2 linked regions of the Arthrobacter sp. ERGS1:01 genome follow. The protein of the gene in region 1 interacts with the protein of each later gene in a pairwise test. Links are inferred from orthologs where the notes say so. Each region holds a gene or a part of one and is shown in the gene's direction. Other genes may lie near its edges.

The links.
Region 2: the proteins of AL755_RS04505 (region 1) and ndk interact in binary tests that used the Escherichia coli proteins (3 or more experiments, as listed by UniProt). The link is inferred for Arthrobacter sp. ERGS1:01 from one-to-one orthologs.

The regions. Positions count from the first base shown.
Region 1 is NZ_CP012479.1:100,900-115,658, reverse strand. What follows is about bases 3,311-6,066. They hold AL755_RS04505 (uracil-DNA glycosylase), read left to right. Parts: upstream 3,311-4,182; coding sequence 4,183-4,950; downstream 4,951-6,066. Other genes in these bases: AL755_RS04495 (threonine/serine exporter family protein), read right to left, coding at 5,931-6,066; AL755_RS04500 (siderophore-interacting protein), read left to right, coding at 5,030-5,884; AL755_RS04510 (DUF3263 domain-containing protein), read right to left, coding at 3,710-3,991; AL755_RS04515 (LytR C-terminal domain-containing protein), read right to left, coding at 3,311-3,667. In the rest of the region: AL755_RS04530 (ribonuclease HI family protein), read right to left, coding at 1-213; groL (chaperonin GroEL), read right to left, coding at 317-1,945; AL755_RS23915 (TM2 domain-containing protein), read left to right, coding at 2,361-2,915; more of AL755_RS04515, read right to left, coding at 3,047-3,310; more of AL755_RS04495, read right to left, coding at 6,067-7,583; AL755_RS04490 (lipid II:glycine glycyltransferase FemX), read right to left, coding at 7,660-8,733; AL755_RS04485 (ABC transporter permease), read left to right, coding at 8,896-10,377; AL755_RS04480 (ABC transporter ATP-binding protein), read left to right, coding at 10,382-11,059; AL755_RS04475 (ClpP family protease), read left to right, coding at 11,245-11,859; AL755_RS04470 (ClpP family protease), read left to right, coding at 11,856-12,476; AL755_RS04465 (helix-turn-helix domain-containing protein), read right to left, coding at 12,563-12,979; AL755_RS04460 (enoyl-CoA hydratase/isomerase family protein), read right to left, coding at 13,025-13,891; AL755_RS04455 (CaiB/BaiF CoA transferase family protein), read right to left, coding at 13,888-14,759. UniProt on the Escherichia coli protein: Excises uracil residues from the DNA which can arise as a result of misincorporation of dUMP residues by DNA polymerase or due to deamination of cytosine.
Region 2 is NZ_CP012479.1:1,984,388-1,999,169, reverse strand. The notes cover bases 1-2,779. They hold ndk (nucleoside-diphosphate kinase), read left to right. Parts: upstream 1-1,071; coding sequence 1,072-1,488; downstream 1,489-2,779. Other genes in these bases: AL755_RS12900 (Rne/Rng family ribonuclease), read left to right, coding at 2,588-2,779; AL755_RS12905 (vitamin K epoxide reductase family protein), read right to left, coding at 1,561-2,223; AL755_RS12915 (DUF4233 domain-containing protein), read left to right, coding at 605-1,036; AL755_RS12920 (bifunctional folylpolyglutamate synthase/dihydrofolate synthase), read left to right, coding at 1-600. Also shown: more of AL755_RS12900, read left to right, coding at 2,780-5,830; AL755_RS12895 (bifunctional hydroxymethylpyrimidine kinase/phosphomethylpyrimidine kinase), read left to right, coding at 6,030-7,610; rplU (50S ribosomal protein L21), read left to right, coding at 7,924-8,232; rpmA (50S ribosomal protein L27), read left to right, coding at 8,286-8,543; proB (glutamate 5-kinase), read left to right, coding at 10,280-11,431; AL755_RS12870 (glutamate-5-semialdehyde dehydrogenase), read left to right, coding at 11,452-12,732; AL755_RS12865 (hypothetical protein), read left to right, coding at 12,995-13,243; nadD (nicotinate-nucleotide adenylyltransferase), read left to right, coding at 13,176-13,910; AL755_RS12855 (hypothetical protein), read left to right, coding at 13,918-14,782. UniProt on the Escherichia coli protein: Major role in the synthesis of nucleoside triphosphates other than ATP. The ATP gamma phosphate is transferred to the NDP beta phosphate via a ping-pong mechanism, using a phosphorylated active-site intermediate.

The DNA.
Region 1 (14,759 bases):
GACGTACTGGCTGTCGCACAGGATGTGCAACGGCTCCGCCGGCACATGGGCCGTGGACTTGAACAGGTCCAGCACGGCCATGAGCTCGCCCATGTTGTTGGTTCCATGCGGCCAGCCGCCGGCCCGCCAACAGGAGTCGTCAACATACCAAGCCCAACCCGCAGGTCCGGGATTACCCAACGCCGAACCATCGGCGGCCGCAACAATTGTCATAACCCAATACTTTCAGACTCCACCGACACTTAAACGCCAAAGGCGCCCCTCCCGCAATGGAAGGAGCGCCTTTAGTTGGTTTCGACCAGGCAGTCGGGGTGGGTCAGAAGCCGCCCATGCCGCCCATGTCGTCGCCGCCGCCACCGGCGGGAGCAGCCTTTTCGGGCTTGTCGGCGACTACAGCTTCGGTGGTCAGGAACAGACCGGCGATGGATGCGGCGTTCTGCAGTGCGGAACGGGTTACCTTTACCGGGTCGTTGACGCCGGCGGCCAGCAGGTCTTCGTAGACGCCGGTTGCGGCGTTCAGACCGTGGCCAACGGGCAGGCTGCGGACCTTGTCGGCAACCACGCCGGGCTCCATGCCCGCGTTGAAGGCAATCTGCTTCAACGGAGCATCGATGGCAACCTTGACGATGTTGGCGCCAGTGGCCTCGTCGCCGGTCAGGTTCAGGCTTTCGAAGGCCTTCACGCCGGCCTGGATCAGGGCAACGCCACCGCCGGGGACGATGCCTTCTTCAACGGCAGCCTTCGCGTTGCGGACTGCGTCCTCGATGCGGTGCTTGCGTTCCTTGAGCTCAACTTCGGTGGCGGCACCGGCCTTGATGACTGCAACGCCGCCGGCCAGCTTGGCCAGGCGCTCCTGCAGCTTCTCGCGGTCGTAGTCGGAATCGGAGTTTTCGATTTCGGCACGGATCTGGGCCACGCGGCCGGCGATGGCGTCGACGTCGCCGGCACCTTCAACGATGGTGGTCTCGTCCTTGGTGACAACAACCTTGCGGGCCTTGCCCAGCAGGTCCAGCGTGGTGCTCTCCAGCTTGAGTCCGACTTCCTCGGAGATGACCTGGCCACCGGTGAGGATGGCGATGTCGGCAAGCTGTGCCTTGCGGCGGTCGCCGAAGCCCGGAGCCTTGACGGCAACGGACTTGAACAGGCCGCGGATCTTGTTCACGATCAACGTGGCCAGTGCTTCGCCTTCAATGTCTTCGGCGATGATCAGCAGCGGCTTGTTGGACGCCATGACCTTCTCGAGGACGGCAACGAGGTCCTTGACGTTGGAGATCTTGGAGTTCACGATCAGGATGTACGGGTCCTCGAGGACCGTTTCCTGACGCTCGGTGTCGGTGACGAAGTAGGCGGAGATGTAACCCTTGTCGAAGCGCATGCCTTCGGTGAGTTCGAGCTCCAGGCCGAAGGTGTTGGACTCCTCGACCGTGATGACGCCTTCCTTGCCAACCTTGTCAAGGGCTTCGGCGATGAGGGCACCGATTTCGGTGTCGCCGGCGGAGATGGAGGCCGTGGCCGCGATCTCTTCCTTTGTCTCGATTTCCTTGGCGGAGATCAGCAGCTGCTCGATGACGGCCGCAACGGCCTTCTCGATGCCGCGCTTGAGGGAGAGCGGGTCGGCTCCGGCTGCGACGTTGCGCAGGCCTTCCTTGACCAGGGCCTGGGCCAGGACGGTCGCCGTCGTCGTACCGTCACCGGCGATGTCGTCGGTCTTCTTGGCAACTTCCTTGACCAGCTCGGCGCCGATCTTCTCGTAAGGATCGTCCAGCTCGATCTCCTTGGCGATGGAAACACCATCGTTGGTGATCGTGGGGGCGCCCCACTTCTTTTCGAGAACGACGTTGCGGCCGCGCGGGCCCAAGGTGACCTTGACGGCGTCGGCGAGGATGTTCAACCCGCGCTCAAGGCCGCGACGGGCCTCTTCATCGAATGCAATGATCTTGGCCATGGAGGCTTCAGTCCTTTCGGGACAGTCATTTGGGACTTTGTTTCCCCGCTGTGGCGCCCGCGACGGACGGATCCGGCATGGACGATCTCTTTACGTCCGTGCAGGAATCCTCACCACTGGAGGAAAATTCTTGGCTCCGACGGCGGCGGCTCGCTAGGAACTAGCAGTCACCACCTCAGAGTGCTAAGTCAATAATTAGCACTCGGCACCCGAGAGTGCAAGCGCGGGGACCCGCATCGGCTGCTGGCGAACGCCCGCGCGCGGTGCACTTGGGAGACATAAACGCCGTGTTGGGCGTTTCGACGCTTCCACTGCCCCACATATCGGACTAGCGTTACTTGAGTAGTATTCCGGCCCGCGCATATGCAGTGAGTGCACCGCTCATTTTGTCAGCAGTACAAGTGAAGGAGTCACCGTGAGTGAGAACCAGAACCCCGAGCAGCCCGCCGATCCCTACGGTCAGCCCGCCCCGTCAGCCCCCGAGGTCCAGCCGGTTCCCGAGGCTCAGGCGGCCCCGGAAGCACCCGCCTACCCGTCCGTTCCCTCCGATGCCCCCGCCGATCCCTACGGCCAGCCGGCTCCGACCGCCGGCTATGGCCAGCCCGCACCGGCCACCTACCAGCCGCCGGCCTACCCCGAGCAGCAGTACCAGGGCCAGCCGCCGGCCTATCAGGGTCAGCCCTACCAAGGCCAGCCGTACCAGGGGCAGCCGTACGCCGTCGCGCCGGGTGTGGAGCAAAAGTCCAAGATCGTCGCCGGCATCCTGGGCATCCTCCTGGGCAGCCTGGGCATCCACAACTTCTACCTTGGCAACACCCGCAACGGCTTGATCCAGTTGCTTGTCTCGGTCATCAGCCTCGGCTTCCTGGCACCGTTCATGGGTATCTGGGGATTGATCGAGGGCATCCTGATCCTTGTCGGCCACGAGAACTACCGCACGGACGCCAAGGGCGTTCCGCTCAAGGACTGACCCGGCCGCGGGCCCACCGCGCACTTCGATGGAGTGACCATATGACTGTGGCGAGCAAACCGGATGGTTTGCTCGCCACAGTCATATGGTCACCGGTTGAAAACTCCCGGCAAAGTTTGGCGGGACCTGGCCTAGAAGGCGCCCGGGCCCAGGACCACGGCCAGCGGCACGCCGAGTTCGGCAGTGTCCACCAGGTTGGCGATGCCAAGCGACGCACCCAGCGCCTGCGCGTTGGCCTTCTGGGCCGTGCCGTCGTAGAAGATGACCGATGCGGCCTGCGGCTGCCCGGACCAGTTCGCAGCCTGCGAAACGGTCCAGCCGTCTGCCGTGACGGTGCCGGTGTACTTCGCGGCCAGGCCGCCAATGCCCGTTGCGTTGAAGATCGCAACGGGGACGGTCTTGTCCACCACGGAGGCCGGGGTGGGTGTGGGCTTGGGCGTCGGAGTCGGCGTCGCCTTCGGCGTGGCCGGCGCGGTGGTGGGGGCCGGCGTCGTCGTCGGGGCAGCCGTCTTGGGCGACGCGGATGCGGTGGCGCTCTGGTGCACCACGGCCTGCTGCGTCACGGGGGTGTTGTGGTTGCCGATCTTGGGCACGATCAAAAAGGCCAGCAGGCCGATGCACAACGCCGCAACCCCAAACACCATCAACGGCACCAGGCTGCGCGGAGGGGTCTCCAAGGAAGCGCGGTGGACGCCGTGGCGGGCCGAGTTTTCCGGGACGCGGTCGAATTCGTCGCGCGGGTAATTAGTCATGGTGCGGTGCTGTCCTTGGGAGTGAGGCAGTGTGAGCGTAGGTCAGTTGCCGAGCCGGCGTGCGGTTCGGGCTTTCTGACGCGACGTACGTAGTCTACGCAACCGTTTGACCAGCATGGGGTCATGGGCCAGTGCGGCTTCCGTGTCGATCAAGGCGTTGAGTACTTGGTAGTAGTGCGTGGCGGACAGGTCGAACATATCCCGAATGGCCTGTTCCTTGGCGCCGGCGTACTTCCACCACTGCCGTTCCAGGGCAAGCATCTGCTCGTCCCGCTCGCTCAGCCCCGCTGCGGGGCCCGGTTCCGGGTCCTGTGCATGCGGCATCGGCTCAGCTGATTGCGCCACAACACACTCCATTCGTTTTCCGCACGGCCATGCCCACCAACGGGCCGGCCCATATCTTCCATGATAGGTGCGAATGACAGCAGTGTCATTCACGGCCCTGTTGAGAATGCCGCCTCCAGGCTGGCCTGTGGAGGGAGCATTGGGGTGCTTCATGGCCGAGAATGGAAGGCATGGATTCCACCCCCAGCCTCTTTGACTTCCCGGCCGCCGGCACCCCCGCCCCGTGGGATGCGGCCCAATTGCACGCCCTGGACACCCTGGCCGCCGACCCGCTGTCGTTGCTGGCCCCCGATTGGGCCCAGGAACTGGCGCCGCTGGAGGACAAGCTGTGCGGGCTGGGCGCCATGTTGCGCCGCGAGTACGACGCCGGCACATCCTTCCTGCCCGAGCCCACCCGGGTGCTGCGTGCGTTGGCGGCGCCGCTGTCCGGCGTGAAGGTCCTGTTGGTGGGCCAGGATCCCTACCCCACGCCCGGGCACTCCGTGGGGCTGTCCTTCTCCGTGGATGCGGCCACCCGCCCGCTGCCGCGGAGCCTGGCGAACATTTACAAGGAACTGCAATCGGACCTGGGCATCGCCCCCGCAACGCATGGAGATCTGAGCGCCTGGTCCGGCCAGGGCGTGCTGCTGCTCAACAGGGTCCTGACCGTGGCCCCTGGAGCGGCCGGCTCCCACCGCCGTCGTGGGTGGGAGGAGGTGACCGACGCCGTGATCGCGGCCGTCGCGGCCAGGAAGCAGCCTCTGGTGAGCGTCTTGTGGGGCAAGGACGCACAGAAGCTGGCTCCCCTGCTGGCGGGCACGGCGGTCATTGAGTCGGCCCACCCCAGCCCGTTGTCGGCCTCCCGCGGCTTCTTTGGCTCGCGCCCGTTCAGCCGCGTCAACGCCGCGTTGGCGGAGCAGGGTGCCGCCCCGATCGAGTGGGCTCTGCCGACCGCCTGATGCCCGCGGGGCTGATATTGTAAGGCAGGCCTAACTTGGCCGCGTTTTTCAGGCATCCCGACCGTCCAGGAGTTAAAAAGTGAATCCCGCTGACACCAGCAAGGAACCGTTTGTTGCGCCGGCCGTGAAGCCGCGCACCCAGGTCGCCCTCAACGTGGTGCGCACCGAACGGCTCAGCCCGCACATGGTGCGCATTGTTGCCGGCGGGGCCGGGCTGGCCGACTTTGTTCCCAAGGACGCCACCGACATGTATGTGAAGATTCATTTCCTGCAGCCGGGCGTGGACTATGCCGAGCCGGTGGACGTGTTTGCCCTGCGCGAGGTGATGCCGCGCGAGCAGTGGCCCTCCACCCGCACCTACACCGTGCGTTGGGTGGACCTGGCCGCGCAGGAGCTGGCGATCGACTTTGTGCTGCACGGCGATTCCGGCCTGGCCGGGCCGTGGGCCGCAGCCGCCCAAGCGGGCGACCGGATCATCTTTTCCGGCCCGGGCGGCGCGTACCGGCCCAACCCCGACGCCGACTGGTACCTGTTCGCCGGCGACGAGGCAGCACTGCCCGCGATCGCCGCCGCCATCGAGGCCTTGCCGGCCGACGCCGTCGGGCACGCCTACCTCGAGGTGGACACGGAGGCCGACATCCAGCCGGTCGCCGCGCCCTCCGGCGTGACGCTGACGTGGCTGTTCCGGGCCGGCGCCACCCCGGCGCAAAGCACCCTCCTGGTGGAGGCCGTGGCCAACGGCCCCCGGCCCGACGGCGTCGTGGACGCGTTTGTGCACGGCGAACGCGAGTACATGAAGGCGCTCCGCGACGTCTTGTTCAAGCAGTTCGGCCTGGCCCGCAGCCAGGTTTCGCTGTCCGGCTACTGGGCCTACGGCCGCACCGAGGACTACTTCCAGGCGGAGAAGAAGCAGCCGATCGGTAAGATCCTCTAAGCCGCCACGCGGACCTTCGTTCGGAAGTCGCAGAGGCCGGAATGTGTTAGCGGCGCCGGTTGCGCCGGCGGTCCTTGTGGCCGTTGGTGCGGGTGAGCGGGCGGGCAATGTTGTCGCCCAGGACCACGCCGGCGGCCACGGCCAGGATCACCACAAGGGCGTTGAAGATGCCCACGGCGCCGGTCACGGAGTCCTCCGGCGTGAGCGTCATGACGAACATGGCGCGGAAGATCGACAGGCCCACGAGCAGGAAGATGATCGACGGCACGGCCACCACGAGTTGCGGGGCGCCGAGCCGCAGTGCGATCACCCGGGCCAGGATGCCGATGATGACGGCGGCCAGGGCCGGCGCGAACCGACCACCCAGGCCCAATTGCAGGCCCGCGAAGTAGGCCAGGTAGCCCAGGAGGGCCACCACCGTGGTGGGCAGCACCAGGCGCACGGCGGTTTGTTCGGCGATGCAGATGGCCACGGTGGCCAACGCCACGAGCGGGAGCACCAGCAGCAGCGGCAGGGATCCGGCGATGGGTTCGGCCACGTCCAGCCGGTTGGTTCCAAAGAGCGCCGCCGTCACGAGGGCCACGGCGATGCCGGCCACAATGGCGCCAAAGCTCAGGAATGCGGACAGGAAGCGGCCCGCCGCGGTGACCGGGAAGCCGTTGATGGCATCCTGGACGGCGGAGACCAGCCGGCCCGACGGCAGCATGAGCAGGATTCCGCCGGCCACCACCAGGGACGGGCTCAGCGGAACGTGGAAGATGAAACAGACCACGGCCACCACGGTGACGATGAAGGAACTGATGGCCGTGACGAAGAAGTCCGGAACCCGCCACTTGCCCAGCACCCGGGCCACCTGGCCGGCCAGCAGGATGGTCAGCAGGGCCACGATCATGCCGAAGACGGAACCGCCGATCACGCCCACCACGGCCGCGGCAAACACGGCCTCGGCGAGGGACACCATCCAGCGCGGGAACGGCTTGGGCCGCTTGATGACGGTGTCGAGGCGGCGGTGCGCCTCGGAGCGGGTCACGCCGCCGGTGACGATGTCGGTCACGAGTTCGTGCACCTGCACCAGCCCGGCGTAGTTGTTGGTCCAGGACCGCACCACCCGCAGCAAGGTGATGGGTACGCCGTCGCGGTGGGCGTAGTTGATGATGACCGACTGGTTGGTGATGTCCACCTCGATGTTGCGCAACCCAAAGGCGGCCGTCACGGCGATGATGGACGTTTCCACCTCCAGGGCACCCGCCCCGTAGCGGAACATGGTCTCCGCCAGGCGCAGTGCGAAGTCGATGGTCTTGCGGGCCGATTCGTCGGCCTTCCCCACCTGGATCATGGGGTTGGCGTAGGGGCTGCCGGCCAGCCGCTCCACAATGTTCATGGGCGCCGTGGGCGGGGTCTCCCCCTGCACCAGGCGGCGCAGGACGTTTCGGGCGGCCTTGTTGGGGCGCGGGGTGGGCACCAGCGGGATCATCCCGGCCGGCGGCGCAGTGCCCGTGGCCTGCTTGGGGCCCGGGGCGGGTTTGGGCATCCGGGCCGCCTGGCCGACGCCCTCGAGTTCGCTGTTGCCTCGACCGGCAGGGCCGTTCCCGGCATCACCCTTGCCCGCGCTGCTGTTGCCCGCGCCACCGTTGCCGGTCTTGCCGGGACCTTGCCCATTACCTTCGTGCCCATTGCCGTGCTGGGGACTGCTGCTCATCCGCTCTCCCTGGGGCCGGGCCCCGCCGCACCCGGCGGCGTCCCTGTAGGGCCGTCGTCGTGCGGCTGTTGCGTGTCTAGTAGAACTTTTGTCCGGTGCGCCGGGTGTACAGCTGCCGGAACAGCCGTTCGCCGGCGACCGTCCACAATTTATACCGCACCGGGCTGAGCGGCAGGTCGTAGCAGCCCACAAAGTCGGTGACGGTCTTGGTGAAGCTGGTCTTGAACAGGCCCAGGCCGTGGTGCGGGTGGGTGGGGTCCTTGAGCCGGTCCGACGGCGGCGTGCCGCAGAAGTCGTACTGGCGGGCGCCGAGTTCCTGCATGTCGGTGATGGCGGCCCATTGGATCAGGTGCGAGTCACCGTACTGGGCGCGCTTTTGCAGCGAGCCGCCGTCCTTGTACGTGGCCTTGGCGCCGTAGTTGATGACGAACGCGCCCACCGAGGGCACCCCGTTCTCGTAGACAAAGTAGAACTGGCCCTGGCCGCGGTCGCAGAACCCGCTCCAGAATTGGCGGAAGTAGTCGAACTCACGGGCCTGGCCGGCTTTTTTCGCCTCGAAGGTGCCCTCCATCAGTTCGTACAGGGCCCGCATGGTGTCTTCGGTGGGTTCCATCCGGACCACTTCCACACCCTCGCGCTGGGCGCGGCGCACGGCGTTGCGCCCGCGCGAGTGCAGTTTGCGCAGGAGTTCGTTAGGTTCGGGGGTGATGTCCAGCAGGGCCGTGTTGTCGTTGGGCTGCAGGTCCGCCACCTTCACCAGGCCGGCACCCTCCAGGATGGTGCGCGCCTCCGGGGAGGCGACGACGTCGGGCTCGATCTTGACGGCGAACACGTTCAGCCGGGCCGCCCGGGTAAACGCGCGCAATGCCGTCATCATGGCGGGAATGTGGCTCACGTCCGCTACATCGGGTCCCTTGATCAGGTACCAGAACTTGCCCAGCAGGGGGAAGGATTTTTCCAGGACCAGGTTGTAGCTGGTGTAATCCGGGCCCTCAAACGCCACGAATTGGGGGGTCCAGCCGTAATTTTTCTTCACGGCGGCAAAGGCCTCGGACTGGAGCAGGTTGCCCCCGTTGGGGTTCGCGACCACCAAGGTATCCCACTGGTCGATCTCTGCGGCGGTGGCAAATCGGGCGGTAAATTCCAGCAAGTGACCCTCAATTACGTCGACATGTATTCGCTAACTCCATTCTACCGGGGAAGAATCTCACAGCCCGCACACAGGCAACCCATAATGAACGTCCTGCGGGTGCGCTCACGATTGAACCCAGACGGCCGCCGCGAGGGTGGTCACAGCACTAGGGAGTAAGACATGAGTGTCGTTTCACGGAGCGTGGGTAACGCGTTCCGAAACAAGGTGCGCAGCGGCGCCGTGGTGGTCATCCTGGCGGTGGCCATCGGTTTGGCACTGGCCATGCTGGTGGCCAACCAGGCCGTCGGTGCCAAGGTGGACTCCCTCAAAGCATCCGTCGGCAACAATCTGACGGTCAATCCTGCCGGCTCCCGTGGCGGCCTCGGCGGCGGTAATCCGCTGACGACGGCGGACCTCACCAAGGCCCAGGGCGTCGCCAACGTCTCCTCGGTGACCGGGACGCTCACTGTGCGGCTGGCCAATTCGGCCACGGCCAGCAGCTCCAGCTCCTCCTCCGGATCGAACGGGTCCACCGGTTCGGGCGGCAATTCCAGCACCGAACCGGGCCGTGGCGGCTTCGGCGGATTTGGCACCAGCGGAACCACCAGCCTGGAATCGGCCGTGGCGCCGGGGTCCATCGGCCAGCGCAACAACAGCAACGGCAACAGCAGCTCGGACTCCGGAACCACCACCCCCACCCGCACGTTCAGCATCCCGATCGAGGCCACCGGCGTTTCCACCTCGACCACGGCCACCGGCGCGGCCATCAACGTCACCACCGGTGCCCAGCTGAGCGATTTCGCGGCCAATTCAACGCAGGCACTGGTCGGCACCACGCTGGCCACGAAGAACTCCCTGAAGGTGGGCTCAACGTTCACCGTTCAGGACCGGACCATGAAGGTCGCCGGCATTTTTGACGCCGGGGACGCGTTCGACAACAACGCCATCTACCTCCCGCTGGCGGCCACACAGACCCTCACGTCCCAGGCGGGCCAGTTGAGCAGCCTGACCGTCGTCGTGAACAGCATCGACAACGTCGCCTCCACCCAGACGGCCCTGACCTCGGCATTGGGCGCCTCCAACGTCGATGTCACCGCGGGCTCGGCCAATCTGCAGAGCGCCATCATCTCGCTGGGGAGTGTTGCGAACATCTCGCTCATCGCGTTCATCGCCTCCCTCGTGACGGCGGGCCTGATCGTGCTGTTGATCATGATCATGGTGGTCCGTGAACGGCGCCGTGAAATTGGCGTCCTGAAGGCCATTGGCGCCTCCAACCGCACCATCGGGGTCCAGTTCGTCCTTGAGGCCATGGTCCTGGTGGTCCTGGGCACCGTGGTTGGCGCCATCGTGGCGGCGTTCAGCAGCAACCCGATCGTCAGCGCACTCGTTGCCGGCAACACCGGCACCACCAGTGCGGCCGCCGGTGCGGCGCGTGGCGCAGGCGGATTCGGTGGCGGCGGTTTCGGCGGGGGCGGGTTCACCCGGACCCGTGGCGCATTTGCCGGCGCCAACCAGCTGATCGGCACCATCAGCACCTCGATTGGCTGGCAGACGCTGGTCCTGGGCGCCGTCGGCATCCTGGCCATTGCGGCCATCGGCGCGCTCATCCCGGCCCTGCTGACCGCCAAGGTCCGCCCCATCGAAGTCCTGCGAGGAGAGTAAGACCATGCTGACAGTCAATGAGGTCGTCAAGACCTTCAATTCCGGCGACCGGACCATCAAGCCCGTCAACGGCGTGAGCTTCAGCCTGGAGCAGGGCACCTTTGCCGCCATCCTTGGCAAGAGCGGCAGCGGCAAGAGCACGCTGTTGTCCCTCCTGGGCGCCCTGGACAAGGCCACCTCGGGTGATGTGATCGTCGACGACGTGAACATTTCCAAGCTGCCGGACAGGAAGTTGACGGCCTACCGCCGGGACGACATCGGGTTTGTCTTCCAGGCGTACAACCTGATCCCGAACCTCTCGGCCAAGGAAAACGTCATGCTGCCCATGGAGTTTGCCGGCCTGTCCCACGGTGAGCGCAGCAAGCGTGCCGCGGAGCTGTTGGACCAGGTGGGCCTGACGGAGGAGATGCACCAGCGCAAGGCCAACCGGCTTTCCGGCGGCATGCAGCAGCGTGTGGCGATTGCCCGGGCCCTGGCCAACAACCCGAAGCTGATCCTTGCCGATGAGCCCACGGGCAACCTCGACGACGAGACGGGCGAACTGATCATCGCCCTGTTGCGCCAACTGGCCCACGAGAAGAAGACGACGATCCTGGTGGTCACCCACGATCAAGCCCTGGCCCGGCAGACGGAGCGCCGCTTCCGGCTGGCCCGCGGCAAGATCACCGAGGACGAAAACTAGCCCCTCGCCATCTGTGTTGCAGTAGTTACACGCCAAACAACCGAAATCAGTTGAATGATGTGCAACTACTGCAACACAGTTCGTTAAGGGGCAGCTACCTGGTTGGGAAGGCCCGCCGCCTGCGGCAGATCTGCTGCAGGCAGGGAATTGCTGACACCACAAGGCATCCGGCACAGGCTGGTGGCATGGATGAAAACTACAAGCAACCGGTCTTTACCGCGTTGGCCCGGGAGCAGCTGCTGGCAAAGCGGATCCTGGTCCTCGACGGCGTGCTCGACGACGACAACGGGACGCTGCTCGCGGCCCAGCTGATGGCGTTGGCCACCGATGACGCCTCCACGGACATTGCGCTGTGGATCCACTCACCCGGCGGGTCGGTGCCGGCCATGTTGGCCCTGCACGACTTGATGCGCCTGGTGCCATGCGACGTCTCCACCCTGGTCCTGGGCCTGGCCTGCAGCGCCGGGCAGTTCCTGCTCTCCGGCGGCACCCCGGGCAAGCGCTTTGCGCTGCCGCACGCACGGGTGCTGATGCACCAGGGCTCCGCCGGGATTGGCGGCTCGGCCGTGGAGGTGGAGGTCCAGGCCAACGACCTCCGGCAAACCCGGGACACCGTGCTGGGCATCATCGCCGAGGACACCGGCCAGCCGTTGCAGCGCATCTTTGACGACTCCCTGCACGACCGCTGGTACACGGCCGTCGAAGCCCGGGAGTACGGCTTCATCGACGGGATCGTGGAGCGCTTCGAGCAGATCACGCCGTCCCGGCACCGCCGGGTGGGCCTGGGGGTGCAGGCATGAGCGGCTACACGATTCCCAACGTCATTACCTCGGACGCCCGCGGCGAACGGATCATGGACGTCTATTCACACCTTCTAACCGAGCGGATCGTGTACCTGGGCACGGCCATCGATCCGGGCGTTGCCAACGCGCTGATCGCCCAGCTTCTCCATCTGGAGGCGGCGAGCCCGGACCGCGAAATCAACCTCTACATCAACTGCGAGGGCGGCGACATGACCTCCATGCTGGCCATCTACGACACCATGATGTACATCCAGTCGCCCGTCGCCACCACCTGCGTGGGCCAGGCGATGGCCGCCGGAGCCGTGCTGTTGGCTGCCGGTGAACCCGGTCGGCGGGCCGTCTTGCCGCACACGCGGGTGGTCCTGCACCAGCCTGCCGCGCAGGGCCGGGGCACCATCCCCGATTTGATCCTGCAGGCCGACGAGGTGGTGCGGATCCGGGCCGAACTGGAGGAGATCCTTTCCGTCCACACCGGCCAGTCCGTGGAAACGCTGCGCCGGGACACCGACCGGGACCGGATCTTCACGCCGGCGGCCGCGCTCGAGTACGGATTGATCGATGAGGTCCTGGGCAAGCGCGCCCGGACCCGGCCCGAGTTGGCCCGCACGGCCTGAGCGCCCGCCGTCGTCGGTCTTCTGCAGGGGGCCGACGACGCCGGTCGCCGGCTTGTGCGGCCGGCCCGGCTACCCAGCCGGCCCGGCTAAGCGGCGAGCGACAGCGAGACCTGCGAGGTCCAGGAGGCCTGCCGGGCCGGGCCGGCGGACTGCGGAACCCCGAGGGCCGGGACCGATTCGAGAACCAGCAGACGGCGGCCGTGCCGCAGCTCGGCGGTGACTTGTTCGGTCAATTCCAGCAGATTGCTGCCGAGTGCCCCGGCAACGGCGGCGATCATCTCGCTGGACGGTTCCTTGCGACCGCGCTCAATCTCGGAGAGGTATTGCGGGGAGATGCCGGCCGTTTGCGCCGTTTCCACCAGGGTTTCCGCGCGGTGCAGCCGGAGCCGGCGCAACCGCCGGCCGAGGACCTCCCGCCACAACGGTTCGGGCGTTTCCGTCCGTGGCACGGACCCGTCGGCGCGCGGCGCCGGCAGCGGATGAAGGCTGGCTATCTGTGACATGCTCCACAGTAACCACGCCAGGGGTGCCGCGCGCCGGTGTTCTGCTCAGGGCAGATGAGAATCCGGGCCGGGCCCGCTGGACCAATCCGGCTCGTCCGCCCCGGCCGCCGGCTGCGCGGACGGCCGCAGCCAGCTGAACTGCGGCGCCTCCTTGGCCAGGAACGCCGCAATGCCAATGCGCGGGTCCTCGGCCGCGGCCATCTCGCGCTGCCAGTACGCGTTCCGCTCCGCCAACGCCGCCTCGGGTGCCCCGCCGCTGATCGTGTTGATGAGGTCCTTTTGGGACTGGATGGAGAACTGCGAGCGCCGGCCCAAATGGTTGGCGAAGGCGGCAACGTCCTCCCAAAACGTGGCGATGCCCAGCATCTTCGTGGCAAGGCCCAGGCGGACGCCGTCGGCGGCGTTGATGAAGTCGCCGCTGAACAGCAGGTATTTTGCCGTGGCCGGGCCCACCAGCTGCACCAGGCGCCGGATCCCGGAGAGCGGGTAGACAATGCCGATCCGAGCCGGGGTGATGCCGAAGGTCGCGTTTTCGGAGGCGAGCCGGATGTCGCAGGCGCCGGCAATCTGCCAGCCGCCGCCCACGCAATAGCCGTCGATTGCGGCGATGGTGGGTTTGCGGAAGCGGGCCAGCGCCTCCTCGGCGATGGTGATGTCGCCGCCGTCGTTGTGGCCCGTGGCCGGATCATGCAGGATCCGTTGCACCGCGGAGATGTCGGCGCCGGCGGAAAAGTGCGTCCCCGCCCCGCGCACCACCAGCACCTTGACGGCGTCGTTCGCGTCAAGGTGTTCCAGCACCGCCTCGAATTGCTGCCACATGGCCTCCGTGACGGCGTTGCGCATGGCGGGATTGTCCAGGATGAGGGTTGCCGTGGCGCCGTCAATGTCGACGCGCAGCGTGCCGTCGCTCATGGCACGCCGCCGGTGGACGCCGGCGGCGCGGCCAGCACCACGCCGGCGTCGAGCAGCCCGGCGATCTGTTCCGGGCTGAGTTCCAGGCCCTCCAACACGGCCAGGGTGTCCTCGCCCAGCACGGGCGGGGCCTTGCGGATTGTGGGCGCCGTGCGGTTGATGGAGATGGGGCCGCGCACCAGGGGCAGGGCCGTGCCGTCGTTGCGTTGCACGGTTTCCACCAGGTCCAGGGCCCGGACTTGTTCGTCGGCGAAGGCTTGTTCGTAGTTGTAGATGGGCCCGGCCGGGATGGCCGCTCCGCGCAGCAGCGGCAGCCACTGCGCGGCCGTGCGCCCGGACAGCAGTCCCTCGAGTTCGGCCTTCAGCGCCGGCTCATTGGAATGGCGCAGATTGCTGGTGGCATAGCCGGGACGGTCCGCCAGTTCCGCGGCGCCCAGCAGCACGCAGAGTTGGCGCCACTGTTTTTCGTTGCCCACCGCGATGATGAGGGGAATGTCCGCCGTGGCGAACACCCCGTACGGCGAAAGTGCCGGGTGCGTGTTGCCCTGCGGCTCGGGCACCACCCCCGTGCTGAGGAACTGCTGGCCCTGGAAGGCGGAGAGCGCCAGCCCCGTTTCCAACAACGACGTCGCCACCTCCATCCCCGTGCCCGTGCGGGCCCGCCCCACCAGGGCCGCGGCGATGCCCAGCGCGGTGTTGATGCCCGACACCAGGTCCACGATCGGCACGCCCACCCGGAACATGTGCCCGGCATCGGAACCCGTGACGGACATGAGCCCCGTCATGCCCTGCGCCACCTGGTCCAGGCCCGGCGCGTGGCTCAGCGGCCCCGTGGCGCCAAAGCCGCTGACGGAGGCGATGATGATCC
Region 2 (14,782 bases), 1.9 Mb from region 1 along the record:
GAGATCCTGCTGCCGCTGCACGGCGAGCACCAGGCCGAGAACGCCGCCGTCGCGCTTGCCGCGCTCGAGGCGTTCCTGGGCGGCGGCGAGAAGGAACTGAACCTGGACCTGGTCCAGGAGGGCTTCGCCAACACCACCTCGCCCGGTCGGCTCGAGGTGCTGCGCACGTCCCCGACCATTGTGGTGGACGCCGCGCACAACCCCGCCGGCATTGCCGTCAGCGCTACAGCCCTGCAGGAGGCCTTTTCCTTCAGCAAGCTCGTGGTGGTCCTGGGCGTCCTGGCGGACAAGGACGCGGAGGAAATCCTGCGCACCCTCAAGGAGTCCTACGGCGAGGAGGCGGCGGAAATCTGCCTCACGCAGTCCAACTCCCCGCGCGCCATCCCGGCCGGAGAACTGGCCGAAATGGCCGTTGACCTGGGCTGGGACGAGGACGACGTCCACATTGCCGAGAAACTCGACGACGCCATCGAATGGGCCGTGGAGCGGGCCGAGGCCAACAACGATCTCGCCGGCGGCGTCCTGATCACCGGCTCCATCACCGTGGTGGGGGAGGCCCGCATCCTGCTGGGCCGCCCCGGGGAAAAGGAAGGTGCCTAGGACCATGGCACGACTGACCAAGGCGCAGCGCGAATGGCGCCCGGGCATGCCCAAGAAGGCCCGTTCCACCAAGATGCTCTTCGCCTCCACGGTTCTGGTGCTCGAGGCGTTCGTGGCGCTCTTTGCCGGGCTGGCGCTCTTTGGCGCCACGGGTAAGAACCCTGTCTACCTGCTGGTGGCCGGCGTCCTGGCCGTGCTGATGATCGTCACCTGCGCATTCGTGGGCAAGAAGTGGGGGCCGGCGGTTGGCTGGATCCTGCAACTGCTGCTGATTGCCGCCGGTTTCTGGGAAACGGCCATGTTCGTGGTGGGCGTGCTCTTCGCCCTCGCCTGGTGGTACGCGCTGCACGCTGGCAGCCGCATCGACCGGGAAAACCGTGAACGGGCCCGCGTCCAGGCCGAGTGGGATGCCGCCCACCCCGAGCCCGTAGACTGATAACAACACCAAAACCAACTGAAAGTGGATCAACTGTGAGCATTGAGCGCACCCTTGTACTCGTCAAGCCCGACGGCGTTGCCCGCAACCTCTCCGGCGCCGTTCTGGCCCGGATTGAAGCCAAGGGCTACACGCTGGCCGAGCTGAAGAAGGTCAACGCCACCCGCGAGCAGCTCGAGCAGCACTACGAGGAGCACGTGGGCAAGCCGTTCTACGAACCCCTCGTCGAATTCATGCTGTCCGGCCCCGTCGTGGCGGCCATCTTTGAGGGCCACCGCGTGATCGAGGGCTTCCGCGCCCTGGCCGGCACCACCGACCCCACCACGGCCGCCCCCGGCACCATCCGCGGCGACTTTGGCCGCGACTGGGGCCTGAAGGTCCAGCAGAACCTGGTGCACGGCTCGGACTCCGTGGAGTCCGCAGAGCGTGAGATCGGCATCTGGTTCGCCTAGGAACCGCTGAAACAAAAAAGGAAGGGCACCTCCCAATTGGGGGGTGCCCTTTCCGTTCGTTTAGCCAGTTATTTATGCGTTGGAGCCGATGATCAGGTACATGAACTTGAAGAAGATCGAGGCCAGCACACCCAGGTAGACCAGGCCCATGATGATCCAGGCCCAGTCCTTGAGGAACTTGGTCAGGCCCGCGGGCGCCGGGATTACCCCATGGACGATGTTCCGCATGGTGAGCCATATAAACAGCGGGATCATCATGGCCCACACGATCATGCAGTACGGGCACAGGGTGGCAATGACGTAGACGGCCTGGAACCAGAACCAGCACACCAGGGCGAAACCGGCCGTGACGCCCGCCTGCAGGCCAAGCCAGTACCAGCGGCTCAGCTGCGCGCCCGCCAGCAGCACCACGCCGGTGGTGATGATGACGACGAAGGCCGCAACGCCGATGAACGGGTTCGGGAAGCCCAGGATCGCCGCCTGCGGGGTCTTCATGACATTGCCGCAGGAGATCCAGGTGTTGACGTCGCAGCTGAGGTTCTTGTTGGGGTCGGCGTACAGGGCAAGGCGTTCGAGCACCAGCGTGGCGGAGGCCAGCCAGGAAACCAGCCCCGTGACAATCAGGAACCAGCCGAACGGTTTGGCCCGCGTCAAGGCGGGCAGTTTCTCATCCGTTGGACGGCGGGTGGAGACGCTGGAGGCAGGCATGGTGTCCTTTTCAAATCGACCGGTCATCGTGTCCTGATTCTAGCGTGGCAAACTTGGCGCGCCGCGCTCCAATCAATCCCTCGGCGGGGCGCGTATGAGACAATGGTGGTGGCTGATCGGCGATCCACATGCGCCCCTCAGTCCGATGGCACGCCCAGGGGACGGCCGGTGACGACGCTTCATTTCATGGCAGCCATCCACCAGGTCCGTTTCACGCAGATTAGTGCGGTTCCGGCAAACCATCGGCTTTTCGGAGCTTGCGCACCCAGAAGTTGGTGCCGCCCGGGAGGTAATTAGACGACTTCCGTCAACGCCTGCGGGTGTTGACACATCAGCCGTTGGCGGCACTCGATGTGGGAGTGTCGCAGCGGCGCAAAGGTTAACGCCACAAATGGACAATGAACAACCCGCAACAGAAGCAAATGCAACCGCAGAGGGCACGGCGCCGGCGCCGGCCAAAGTGAGTCGCAGCCGACGCGCGTCGGCGAAGGTAACGTCAACGGCTCCCGTTGAGACCGCATCAGTTGAGACCGCAGTTGCCGTCGACGCCGAGGTCCCGGCCAAGAAGGCCCCGGTTCGCCGCAGCCGTTCCAAGAAGACCGTCGAACCCGCAGACGCCGCGGACGTCACCGAAACGGTGATCCTCGAGGCCATTGCAGAGCCGGCACCGGCCGAAAAAGCCCCCGCCAAGCGGGCCCCGCGACGCCGTGCCACGGCACCCGTCACCGCACCGGCCACGACTCCCGTCGAGGAGCCGGTTGCCGCCAGTACCGTGCAGGCCGAGACCGTCCAGCTCGAGGCCGTCCAGGGCGAGCTGACCCTGGAAACCGAGCCCGCCGCCCCGGCCAAGAAGGCACCGGCCCGTCGCCGCACCACCAAGAAGGCCGACGCAGCCGTGGACGCCGAGGCAGCGCCGGCCGAAACGGCCGTGAGCGAAACCGTTCCCGCCGAGGCTGTTGCCGCAGGGGAAGCCCCGGCAGCCAAGACCACCCGCAGCCGCCGCAAGCCGGCCGCAAAGAAGGTTGAAGCCGCCGAGCCCGAAGCCGCAACCGTTGAAGCAGCTGTCGAGGCAGCACCCGAAACGGCGTCTCCGGAAAATTCTGCACCGGAAGCGGCCGCACCCGAAACGGCAGCCGCAGCGGACGCTTTGTTCCTGGCTCCGGCCGCCGGCATGTCGGCCCTGTTCCTGGCCCCCGACCTCAGCCTGGCCGTCCCCGCGCCGGCCGAGTCCACGCAGGATGCGGACGACGCCGAGGACCACGAGGACGCCGATTCCCGCCCGCGCCGCGGACGCAACCGCAACCGCCGCAACAAGGCCGCCGAAGCTTCCGAGGAATCCTCCGACGATGACGCCTCGGCCGAGGACGGTGAGGCCGACGGCGTCACATCCCGTCGCCGTCGTCGTCGCCGCCGCGGCGAGCAGGACCTTGAACTGACGGGTGGCACGGACGAGGACCCGCCCAACACCGTCACCAAGGTGCGGGCTCCGCGCACGCCGGTGGAATCGTCGTCGAGCGCGTCCAACAGGGTCACGAGCCTGCGCGGCTCGACCCGCCTGGAGGCGAAGAAGCAGCGCCGCCGCGACTCCCGCGACTCCGGCCGCCGCCGCACGGTCATCACCGAGGCCGAATTCCTGGCCCGCCGCGAATCCGTGGACCGGGTCATGGTGGTGCGCCAAAACGATGACCGCATCCAGATCGGTGTCCTGGAGGACGGCATCCTTGCCGAGCACTTTGTCTCCAAGACCCAGCAGGACTCCCTGATCGGCAACGTCTACCTGGGCAAGGTCCAGAACGTGCTCCCCAGCATGGAAGCGGCCTTCGTTGACATTGGACGCGGCCGCAACGCCGTGTTGTACGCGGGCGAAGTTGACTGGGACGCCGCCAACCTCAACGGCCAGCCGCGCCGCATCGAGAACGCGCTCAAGTCCGGCGATTCGGTGCTGGTGCAGGTCTCCAAGGATCCTGTGGGCCACAAGGGCGCCCGCCTGACCAGCCAGATCTCCCTGCCGGGCCGCTACCTGGTGTACGTGCCGGGCGGTTCCATGACGGGCATCTCCCGCAAGCTCCCCGATGTGGAGCGCAACCGCCTCAAGCGCGTCCTGAAGGACCACCTGCCCGAGAACGCGGGCGTCATTGTGCGCACCGCCGCCGAGGGTGCCAGCGAGGAAGAGCTGACCAACGACATCAACCGCCTGCGCGCCCAGTGGGAAGGCATCAACAACCGTGCCTCCTCCAACAAGACGCTGGCCCCGGAGATGCTCTACGCCGAGCCCGACCTCACCATCAAGGTGGTCCGTGACGTCTTCAACGAGGACTTCACCAAGCTGATCGTCTCCGGCGAGGAAGCCTGGGACACCATCGAGGCCTACGTGACCTATGTTGCCCCGGACCTGCTGGACCGCTTGGAGAAGTGGACCAAGCCCGAGGACATCTTCGGTGCCCACCGCATCGACGAGCAAATCTCCAAGGCCCTCGAGCGCAAGGTGTTCCTGCCCTCCGGCGGCTCCCTGGTGATCGACCGCACCGAAGCCATGACCGTGGTGGACGTCAACACGGGCAAGTTCACCGGCTCCGGCGGCAACCTCGAGGAAACCGTCACCAAGAACAACCTCGAAGCCGCCGAGGAAGTGGTCCGCCAGCTGCGCCTGCGCGACATTGGCGGCATCATCGTCATCGACTTCATCGACATGGTCCTTGAATCCAACCGCGACCTGGTGCTCCGCCGCCTGGTGGAATGCCTGGGCCGCGACCGGACCAAGCACCAGGTCGCCGAGGTCACCAGCCTTGGCCTGGTGCAGATGACGCGCAAGCGCATGGGTACCGGCCTGCTGGAAGTCTTCGGCGAGCAGTGTGAAACCTGTGCCGGCCGCGGCATGGTCACCCATGAGATTCCCGTGGAGCACCGCCGCGTGCACACCGTTGCCGCCGAGCAGCACCACCCGCAGCCGGTGCGTAACGATCACCGCGAGAGCGAACGCACGGCCAACCGCTCCACCCGCAGCGAACGCAAGCGCAACCGCAACCGCAACCAGCAGGGCGACGCCGAGGCGACGGATGCCGTCGAGGTCCAGGCGCCCGTCCATGACGACGCCACCGAGGCGGAGAAGGCCCAGAAGGCCACTGCCGCCCGGGCTGCGTTGGCCAACATTGCCGCCGCGGCCGCTGCAGCGCACCACGAGGACCACCACGAGCACCACGAGGCCGTGCCGGTGAACACCCTGCCCACGAGCCTGGGTGACACCGCGACGCTGACCCTGGGCGGGGAAGCCGTGGAGCTGCCGCGCGGACACCACCAGGACGACGCCGACCACCTCGCCGACCCGGCCGCCGCACTTGCCGGACTTGCCGAGGCACTCGACCAGCTCTCCGGCCCGCACGATGCGGCAGCGGAGCACGATGCCGCCGGCGGGAACCGCTCGCGGTCACGCCGCGGACGCCGCAACCGCAGTGCCCGCAGCGCCCAGGGCGGTGCGGAGACGAGCGTTGAAACGTCCGACGCCGTCGCGCACGCCCACGGATCCCCGGCGCACAGCAGCGCCGCCGTGGAACGCCCGGCGCCCGCAGTGGCCCAAAAGAAGGCGGCGGAGCCGATCATCATGTTGGGTGTCGGCGTCCCGGCGTCCGAGCTTTAGCCCGCACCCTTAGCTGACCCGCAACAGTGGTTGGAATTTCAAGTTTCGTTGAAATTCCGGCCACTGTTGCGGGTCAGTTTTCGTTAAGGGCGGGCAACGGAACTAGGCTGGAAAAAGACACGGGGTGCCGGACTATCAGGGCCGGCTGAGAAAAGACCCGTTGAACCTGTCCGGTTAGCACCGGCGAAGGGATGTCCGGATGAATCACAACACCTCAACTGTGCCTGTCATTGCATTGCCTAATACTGCACGGCCTAATACTGCACGGCCCGCGACGGCGTCACCCGCTTCCGGGGTGCCCGGCACCGTGGTGCGACACCCGCGCGTGCTGAGCATCGCCGGTTCCGATCCCTCCGGAGGGGCCGGCATCCAGGCGGACATCAAGGCGATTTCCGCCCACGGCGGTTACGCCATGGCCGCGATCACGGCGTTGACGGCACAAAACACCCGCGGTGTGGCGGACGTGCACGTGCCGCCGGCCGAGTTCCTGGGCCGCCAGCTTGATGCCCTGTCCGCGGACATCACCCTCGACGCCGTCAAGATTGGCATGCTTGGCACTGCCGAGGTGATTGCAACCGTGGGGGAGTGGTTGGCGGAAACCCGGCCCGCCGTCGTCGTCCTTGACCCCGTCATGGTTGCCACGAGCGGCGATTCCCTTGCCGGGGAGGGCACCCTGGAGGGCCTGCGCGGCCTGCTGGCCCAGGCCCACCTGGTGACCCCCAACCTGCCCGAGCTGGCGGCGCTGCTCGGTGAGCCGGAGGCCGGCAATTGGGAGGCGGCCCTGCAGCAGGGCAAGGTGCTGGCCGCCTCCGCCGACATCCACGTGCTGGTCAAGGGCGGGCACCTGGCCGGGCCCGAATGCCCGGACGCCCTGATCGGCCCCGACGGCGCCATGGCCCACTTCAGCTCCGGCCGCGTCGACACGCCCAACACGCATGGCACCGGCTGCACCCTGTCGGCAGCCCTGGCCACGGTGCAGGTCACCACGGGAGATTGGGTGCTCACCGTGGAACGCGTCAAGCAATGGCTCACGCGGGCGCTGGAGACTTCCGCCGAGCTGGTCGTGGGGCACGGGCACGGGCCCGTCAACCACTTCCATGAGCTGTGGGAGTCGGTGCCGCCCGCGGCGGGCGCCTTTGGCCGCGAACTCTGGGCGGACGCGGCCGGCCCAATGGCCGCCATCCTTGACCTTGACTTCATCAAGGACCTGGCCGACGGCACGCTTCCGGAAGCCCATTTTGCCTACTACCTGGCGCAGGACGCCATGTACCTGAACGCGTATTCGCGGGTGCTTGCCCGGGCCAGCGAACTGGCCCCCACCGAGGAGGAGCAGCGTTTCTGGGCCGGTGGGGCGCAAAATTGCCTGGCCGTGGAGCTGTCCCTGCACCGGGACTGGCTCAGCAAGCACCCCGCCACGGTGGAACAGGGGCCCGTGACGAAGCACTATGTCGACCACCTGCAGGCGGCCGCGTTTGCCGGCAGCTATGGCGAAGTCGTGGCGGCCGTGCTGCCCTGCTACTGGCTGTACGCCGAGGTGGGCCGGGTGCTGCACGCCGATTACACCAGCCGCAGCGCCGGCCACCCCTACGGGAGCTGGCTGGAAACCTATGCGGACGAGGCGTTTGCCCAGGCCACCGAAACGGCCATTTCGATCGTCGACGCCGCGGCCCGCCGAGGCTCGGAACAAGAACGTGCCCGCATGCGCACGGCCTTCGCGCACTCGGCCCAATACGAGGTGGACTTCTTCGACGCACCCCGGCTGCACGCCGTAGGTGATTAACGCCACGGACCTGGGGCGGAAAAACACGGCGCGTCGCGGCTTATGAATACACCCGGGGGCACAAAGCAGGCTAAGGTGGTTCTGCACGGTTCCGTTGAACGGGCGGGGCAGGCGGATTACGGTTCGTTTACTCCCTGGTCGATGGCGCGGAACCAGTCTCATTTGCGGCCGGAGCAAGAGTTAGCGTATTCTTGATCTTCGGTGCTTACGCCAACACTTAGGGCAACCACTCCATGGTAGAACTCCATTGAGGTCCACGGCGTTGAGGCACATAAATTCTTTGTTATAAACGTCGAGAGAAGTGAGTTCCCCAGTGGTGTACGCGATTGTCCGCGCAGGCGGCCGTCAAGAAAAGGTTTCCGTCGGAGACTACGTGACCATGAACCGCGTCCCCGGTGGAGTTGGCAGCACGCTTGAGCTGCCCGCTTTGCTCCTGGTCGATGGTGAGACAATCACCACCGCCGCGAAGGACCTGGCTAATGTGAAGGTTACGGCTGAGAAGTTGGAGGATCTTCGTGGACCGAAGATCGTCATCCAGAAGTTCAAGAACAAGACCGGCTACAAGAAGCGTCAGGGCCACCGTCAGGAACTGTCCAAGGTCAAGATCACCTCGATCGCTTAATCAAGCGAACCTGTAGATCCTCTTAAACTTAAGTCAAAAGGTAGGCATTTCAAATGGCACATAAAAAGGGTGCGAGTTCCACTCGCAACGGTCGTGACTCCAACGCTCAGTACTTGGGCGTCAAGCGCTTCGGCGGTCAGGTTGTCAAGGCGGGCGAGATCATCGTTCGCCAGCGCGGCACCCACTTCCACCCGGGCGAGGGCGTAGGTCGCGGAAACGACGACACGCTGTTCGCACTGGAAGCCGGCGCTGTCGAGTTCGGTGCGCGTCGTGGACGTCGCGTCGTGAACATCGTCGCAGCTGCGGTCTAATATTTCAGTAAAACCTCGTGGAGCGGGCCGCATGGCTCGCTCCACAGGCTTTTAACAAGCACACGCTTTGCATCTAGGGGTCAAACCCCACGCGGACTAGAATTGGTGCGCACCAGCAAGTACTAATCAAGGAGAATTCATTGGCCAGCTTTGTTGACCGGGTTGTATTGCACGTATCCGGCGGGACAGGCGGCCATGGCTGCGTCTCGGTCCACCGGGAGAAGTTCAAGCCCCTCGGCGGACCCGATGGTGGCAAGGGCGGCGACGGCGGCGACGTCATCCTGCGCGTGAGCGCCCAGACCACCACCCTCCTTGACTACCACCACGCACCCCACCGCCACGCCTCCAACGGCGGCCCCGGCATGGGTGACTGGCGCGACGGAAAGATCGGCGAATCGCTGGTCTTGACCGTCCCCGACGGCACCGTCGTCAAGGACAAGGCCGGAAACGTCCTGGCCGACCTCGTCGGCGAAGGCTCCGAATATGTTGCCGCGGCCGGCGGCCAGGGCGGGCTCGGCAACGCAGCACTGTCCTCGCTCAAGCGCAAGGCCCCCGGATTCGCCCTGCTCGGCATCGAAGGTGACGAGCGCGACGTCGTCCTTGAGTTGAAGTCGATCGCCGACATCGCCCTGGTTGGCTTCCCGTCCGCCGGAAAATCCAGCCTGATCGCCGCGATGTCGGCCGCACGGCCCAAGATTGCCGACTACCCCTTCACCACCTTGATCCCGAACCTGGGCGTGGTCCAGTCCGGCGACGTCCGCTTCACGATTGCCGACGTCCCGGGCCTCATTGAAGGCGCCAGCGAGGGCAAGGGCCTGGGCCACCACTTCCTGCGCCACGTGGAGCGCTGCGCCGCCCTGGTGCACGTGCTTGACTGCGCCACCCTGGAAGCCGACCGCGACCCGATCTCCGACCTCGCCGTGATCGAAAGCGAACTTGACCGCTACGCCGTCGACATGAGCTTCGCCGGCGCCGACGGCGACGTGGTGCCGCTCAACGAGCGCCCCAAGCTCATCGCCCTGAACAAGGTCGATTCCCCCGACGGCCGCGACATGGCCGGATTTGTCCGTGCCGACCTCGAGGCCCGCGGCTACCGCGTGTTCGAGGTCTCCGCCGCCAGCCACGAGGGCCTGCGCCAGCTGGGCTTCGCGATGGCCGAAATCGTCCAGAGCGCCCGCGACGCGATTGCCGCCGCCCCCGTGAAGGCAACCCCCGTGGTGCTGCGCCCGCGCGCCGTCAATGCGGTCCCGTTCACGATCCGCCGTGAAGAGAAGAACCTCGAACCGCTGTTCCGCGTCATGGGCGAAAAGCCCGAGCGCTGGGTCCGCCAGACCGACTTCCAAAACGAGGAAGCGATCGGCTACCTCGCTGACCGCCTGGCCAAGGCCGGCGTGGAGACGGGCCTGTTCAAGGCCGGCGCCACCCCCGGGGACACCGTGGTCATTGGCGGCGAAGACGGCATGATCTTCGACTGGGAGCCGACCATGATGGGCGGCGCCGAGCACCTGGCCGCCCCCGCGGCACCGACCTGCGCCTGCTTGACCTTGGCGACCGCCCCACGCGTGCACAAAAGCGCGAGGAGCAGCAGGACCGCCGCGACGCCAAGGCTGCCGCCCGCGCCGAGCTGGAAGCCGAGCGCAAGGCCGGCGTCTGGACCGAGTCCACCAACCGCAAGCACGTCAAGGACGCCGTCATCGAGGCCGACCTTGACGCCGAGGGCGGTGCGTCGGACAACGATGGGCTCTAACGTGGAGGCCGGCCAGACGGTCGCCGAGTCACGCTCGGCGATCGCCTCGGCCGCAAGGATCGTGGTGAAGGTCGGCTCGTCGTCGCTGACCTCGGTGGCCGGCGGAATCTCCGAGGCCGCCCTCAAGGCGCTGGTGGATGTGCTCGCGCGGCGCCGCCTGGCGGGCACGGAGATCATCCTGGTCTCCTCCGGCGCCATCGCCGCGGGCCTCCTTCCGCTGGGCCTGGCCCGCCGTCCCAAGGACCTGGCCACGCAGCAGGCCGCGGCCAGCGTGGGCCAGGGCTTGCTGATGGCGCACTACAACAGTGCGTTCATCGGCCACGGCGTCACGGTCTCCCAGGTCCTGCTCACCGCCGAGGACCTGACCCGCCGCCGCCAATACGTCAACGCCCACCGGGCGCTGGAACGGCTGCTGCACCTGGGCGTGGTGCCCATCGTCAACGAAAACGACACCGTAGCCACGCACGAGATCCGCTTCGGCGACAACGACCGCCTGGCGGCCCTCGTGGCGCACCTGGTCAAGGCCGACGCCCTGGTGCTGCTCTCCGACGTCGACTCCCTCTATGACGGCCCGCCGTCCGAGGGCGCCGTGCGCATCAGTACGGTGGATTCCCCCGAAGACCTCGAGGGCATCGTGATCGGCAGTGCAGGCAAGGCCGGCGTCGGCACCGGCGGCATGGCCACCAAGGTCCAGGCCGCATTGATCGCCGCCGAAACCGGCATCCCCGCCCTCGTCACCTCGACGGCGAACGCCGGGGCGGCACTGGCCGGCGAGGACGTGGGCACCTGGTTCAGCATCAACGGCAGCAAGCGCCCCGTGCGCATGCTGTGGCTGGCCCACCTTGCCGACATCCGCGGCCGCCTGGTGCTCGACGACGGCGCGGTCCGGGCCGTGCGGGAGCGGCACAAGTCCCTGCTCCCGGCCGGCATCGTCTCCGTCTCCGGCGACTTCGACGCCGGCGACGCCGTGGAGATCGCTGATACCGCCGGCAACGTGATCGCGCACGGCCTGGTGAACTACACCTGCGCCGACCTGCCCCAGATGCTGGGCCGCTCCACGAAGGAGCTGGCCCGCGAATTGGGCCGGGAATACGAACGCGAGGTAGTGCACGTGGACGACTTGGTGCTCCTGGCCACATAAGCGTGCCTTACACTTAAGCCATGACCGAGCAGATTGTTGAACAAAGTGTCGTCGCCGGGATTCGTGAAATCACGGACCGGGCCCGTTTGGCCTCGCGCCGCATGGCCGGTGCCAACCGCGCCCTGAAGGACAAGGGCCTGCGCGCCATGGCCGCCGCCCTCCTTGCCCAGCAGGAACCCATCCTGGCCGCCAACGCCCGGGATCTTGCCGCGGGGCGGGAGAATGGCACGTCGGCGGCCATGCTTGACCGGCTCACGCTGACCCCGCCGCGCATCCAGGGCCTCGCGGACGCATTGGAAAACCTGGCGTCCCTGCCCGACCCCGTGGGCAATGTGGTCCGCGGCCAAACACTGCCCAACGGCCTGCGCATGCGCCAGGTCAACGTTCCCCTGGGTGTCGTGGCGGCCATATACGAGGCACGCCCCAACGTCACCGTCGACATTGCCGGCCTTGCGCTCAAGAGCGGCAACGCCGTGGTCCTGCGCGGCGGAACAGCGGCCGCCCACACCAACGACGCCCTGCTGGGTATCCTGCGCGACGCGCTGGATGCCGTGGGCCTGCCCGCCGACGCCGTCCAGTCGGTGGACAAGTACGGCCGCGAAGGCGCCAACGTGCTGATGCGCGCCCGCGGCCAGGTGGATGTGCTCATTCCCCGCGGCGGACGCGAACTGATCCAAACCGTGGTGCAAAACGCGGCCGTCCCCGTCATTGAAACCGGCGAGGGCAATGTGCACATCTTCATTGACAGCAGTGCCAAGGAAGATATGTGCGTGGAGATCCTGCTCAACGCCAAGACCCAGCGGCCCAGCGTGTGCAACACCGTCGAAACACTCCTGGTCCACAAGGACTCCACCGTGTTGCCGGCCGTGCTGACCGCCCTGCACCACGCCGGTGTCCGCCTCCACGTCGACGAACGCATCGCCGCGGTGGTTCCCGCCGGCGTTCCCAGCACCCCGGCCACCGACCATGACTGGGCCACCGAATACATGGACCTCGACCTTGCCGTGAAGATGGTGGACTCGCTGGAGGACGCCGTGGCGCACATCCGCACCTGGACCACCGGCCACACCGAAGCGATCCTCACCAACGATCTCGCCAACGCCGAGACGTTCATCGCCGAAATCGACTCGGCCGCCGTGATCGTCAACGCCAGCACCCGTTTCACCGACGGCGGGGAACTGGGGCTTGGCGCCGAAGTGGGCATTTCCACGCAAAAGCTGCACGCCCGCGGCCCCATGGGCCTGGGCGAGCTGACCACCACCAAGTGGATCGTCCAGGGCGAGGGCCAAGTCCGGGGCTGATCCCCACCTGCCGGCGTGACCCGTTTTTCACAAGGGACGGCGTTTGCGGTTTCGGCCGGCGGTATACCGCCGGCCGAAACCGCAAACGCCGTCCCTTCCTGAAGGGGTGTCCGTTCCGGGTTAACCGGGCCGCGCGGGCAGTTCCCGGCGCGGCAGGTGTGCCAGTGCCGGCGGATACCACGTACCATTAGAGGGAATCCAAGCCACGTTTGGCCGGTCGCAGCGAAATTGTGTCCGGCTACCAACCCATAGGGGAGAAAACATGCTGACCCAGCTTGCCGGCGTCGTCCTTGCCGAAGCAGCCGCCCACGAGGAAGCCGCGCCGCTCATTGCGCCGCCGTTCGTCATTGGCGGGACCATGTTCGTGTTCCTGATGCTGCTGATGTTCATCTGCGTGTCCTTCATGAACCTGGGCAACCGCCACTCGGCCGTCCCCAGCACGGATGACCCGCACCGCCAGCACACCAACAAGCACGGCCACGGCGACGAGACGGATTCCTCCCATCACTAAGGGAACCCGCGTGGTGCCTTCCCTGGAAGGCGCCCGCGACCGTCTCCGCGTTGGAGTCATGGGCGGCACGTTTGATCCGATCCACCATGGTCACCTCGTCGCAGCCAGCGAGGTTGCGAGTGTATTTAAGCTTGATGAAGTCATCTTCGTGCCCACGGGGGAACCCTGGCAGAAGGCAAACCGGGAAGTCAGTGCGGCCGAACACCGCTACCTGATGACGGTCATCGCCACTGCCGCGAACCCCCGTTTCACGGTCAGCCGGGTCGATATTGACCGCCCCGGCCCCACGTTCACGATCGACACCTTGCGTGATTTGAAGCGGATGCGCCCCGAGGCGGACCTGTTCTTCATCACCGGCGCCGACGCCATGGCCCAGATTATGTCCTGGAAGGACAATGACGAGCTGTGGGATTTGGCACACTTCGTTGGCGTGACGCGCCCGGGCCATGAGCTCGACGATATGGGTCGAAGCGACGTAAGTTTGTTGGAAGTGCCCGCCATGGCGATCTCCTCCACTGATTGCCGCACCCGGGTTCAAGAGCAAAATCCCGTCTGGTACCTGGTTCCGGACGGCGTGGTTCAATACATCGCCAAGTATGGGCTGTATGTTCAACCACATGGCGACACCGCGGGAAGCGTCCTATCGGTGACTTCTAGTACTGAATGAGTAAGTGATGAGCAAGGAAACGGAGCCGGCTCGCAGCCGCAGGGAAATGCGGGTGGCCAAGTCGGAACAAGCCAACAGCGCGACGGTGCAGCCGCCCGCGCCGGTTGTTGCCGCCAAGGACACCGCAGCCAAGCCGGTGGCCGTACCGGTTGCTGCCGTCGCGCCCGAGGCCGAGCGCCACGGCCGGCGCACGCTTTCCGCGGAGCCGGTCGCACCAACCGCCGACGACGGTCCCTCGGGCAAGGACGCCGCCACGGCGGCCCCGCGGGAACGGTCCTCCCAGACGCGTGCCCGTGACCGTGCGGCACTGCGCGCCTACAAGGAACTTGTTGACGCCGCCCCCGCCGTACCGTTGCCGTCCCGTCGCGCCCTGCGCCAGGCCCAGCTCGACGCCGAACGCGCCCCCATCACCAGCATCAACCCCGTGGTGCCGCCGGCAGTGGTCCCGGCCAAGCCGACTCCCGCCGTGCCCGCTACCGGCGTTGCCGCGCCCGGCAAGCCCGCTACCGGCGTTGCCGCGCCCGGCAAGCCCGCTACCGGCGTTGCCGCGCCCGGCAAGCCCGCTCCGGGTGCGGCCGCCACAAAGCCGGCACCCGCCAGCCCGGCACCGGCCCGGCCCGCACCCGTGCAGGGCCCCGCACCCGTGCAGGGCCCCGCGGCAGCTGCCAAGACCGCTCCCGGCACGCCTGCCGCCGCTGCGCCTGCCGCCGTCAAGCCGGCACCGGCCAAGGCACCCACCGTGCAGCCGGTGCGCACCCGCGCGGGCCGTCGCGCGGCGGAAGCCGACTTTGCCGGCCCCATCCCCGTTGTTGCGCCCGGAACCCAGGCGCCTGCAGTTCAGGCGCCCGCTATTGCACCCGGCCCGGTGGCGA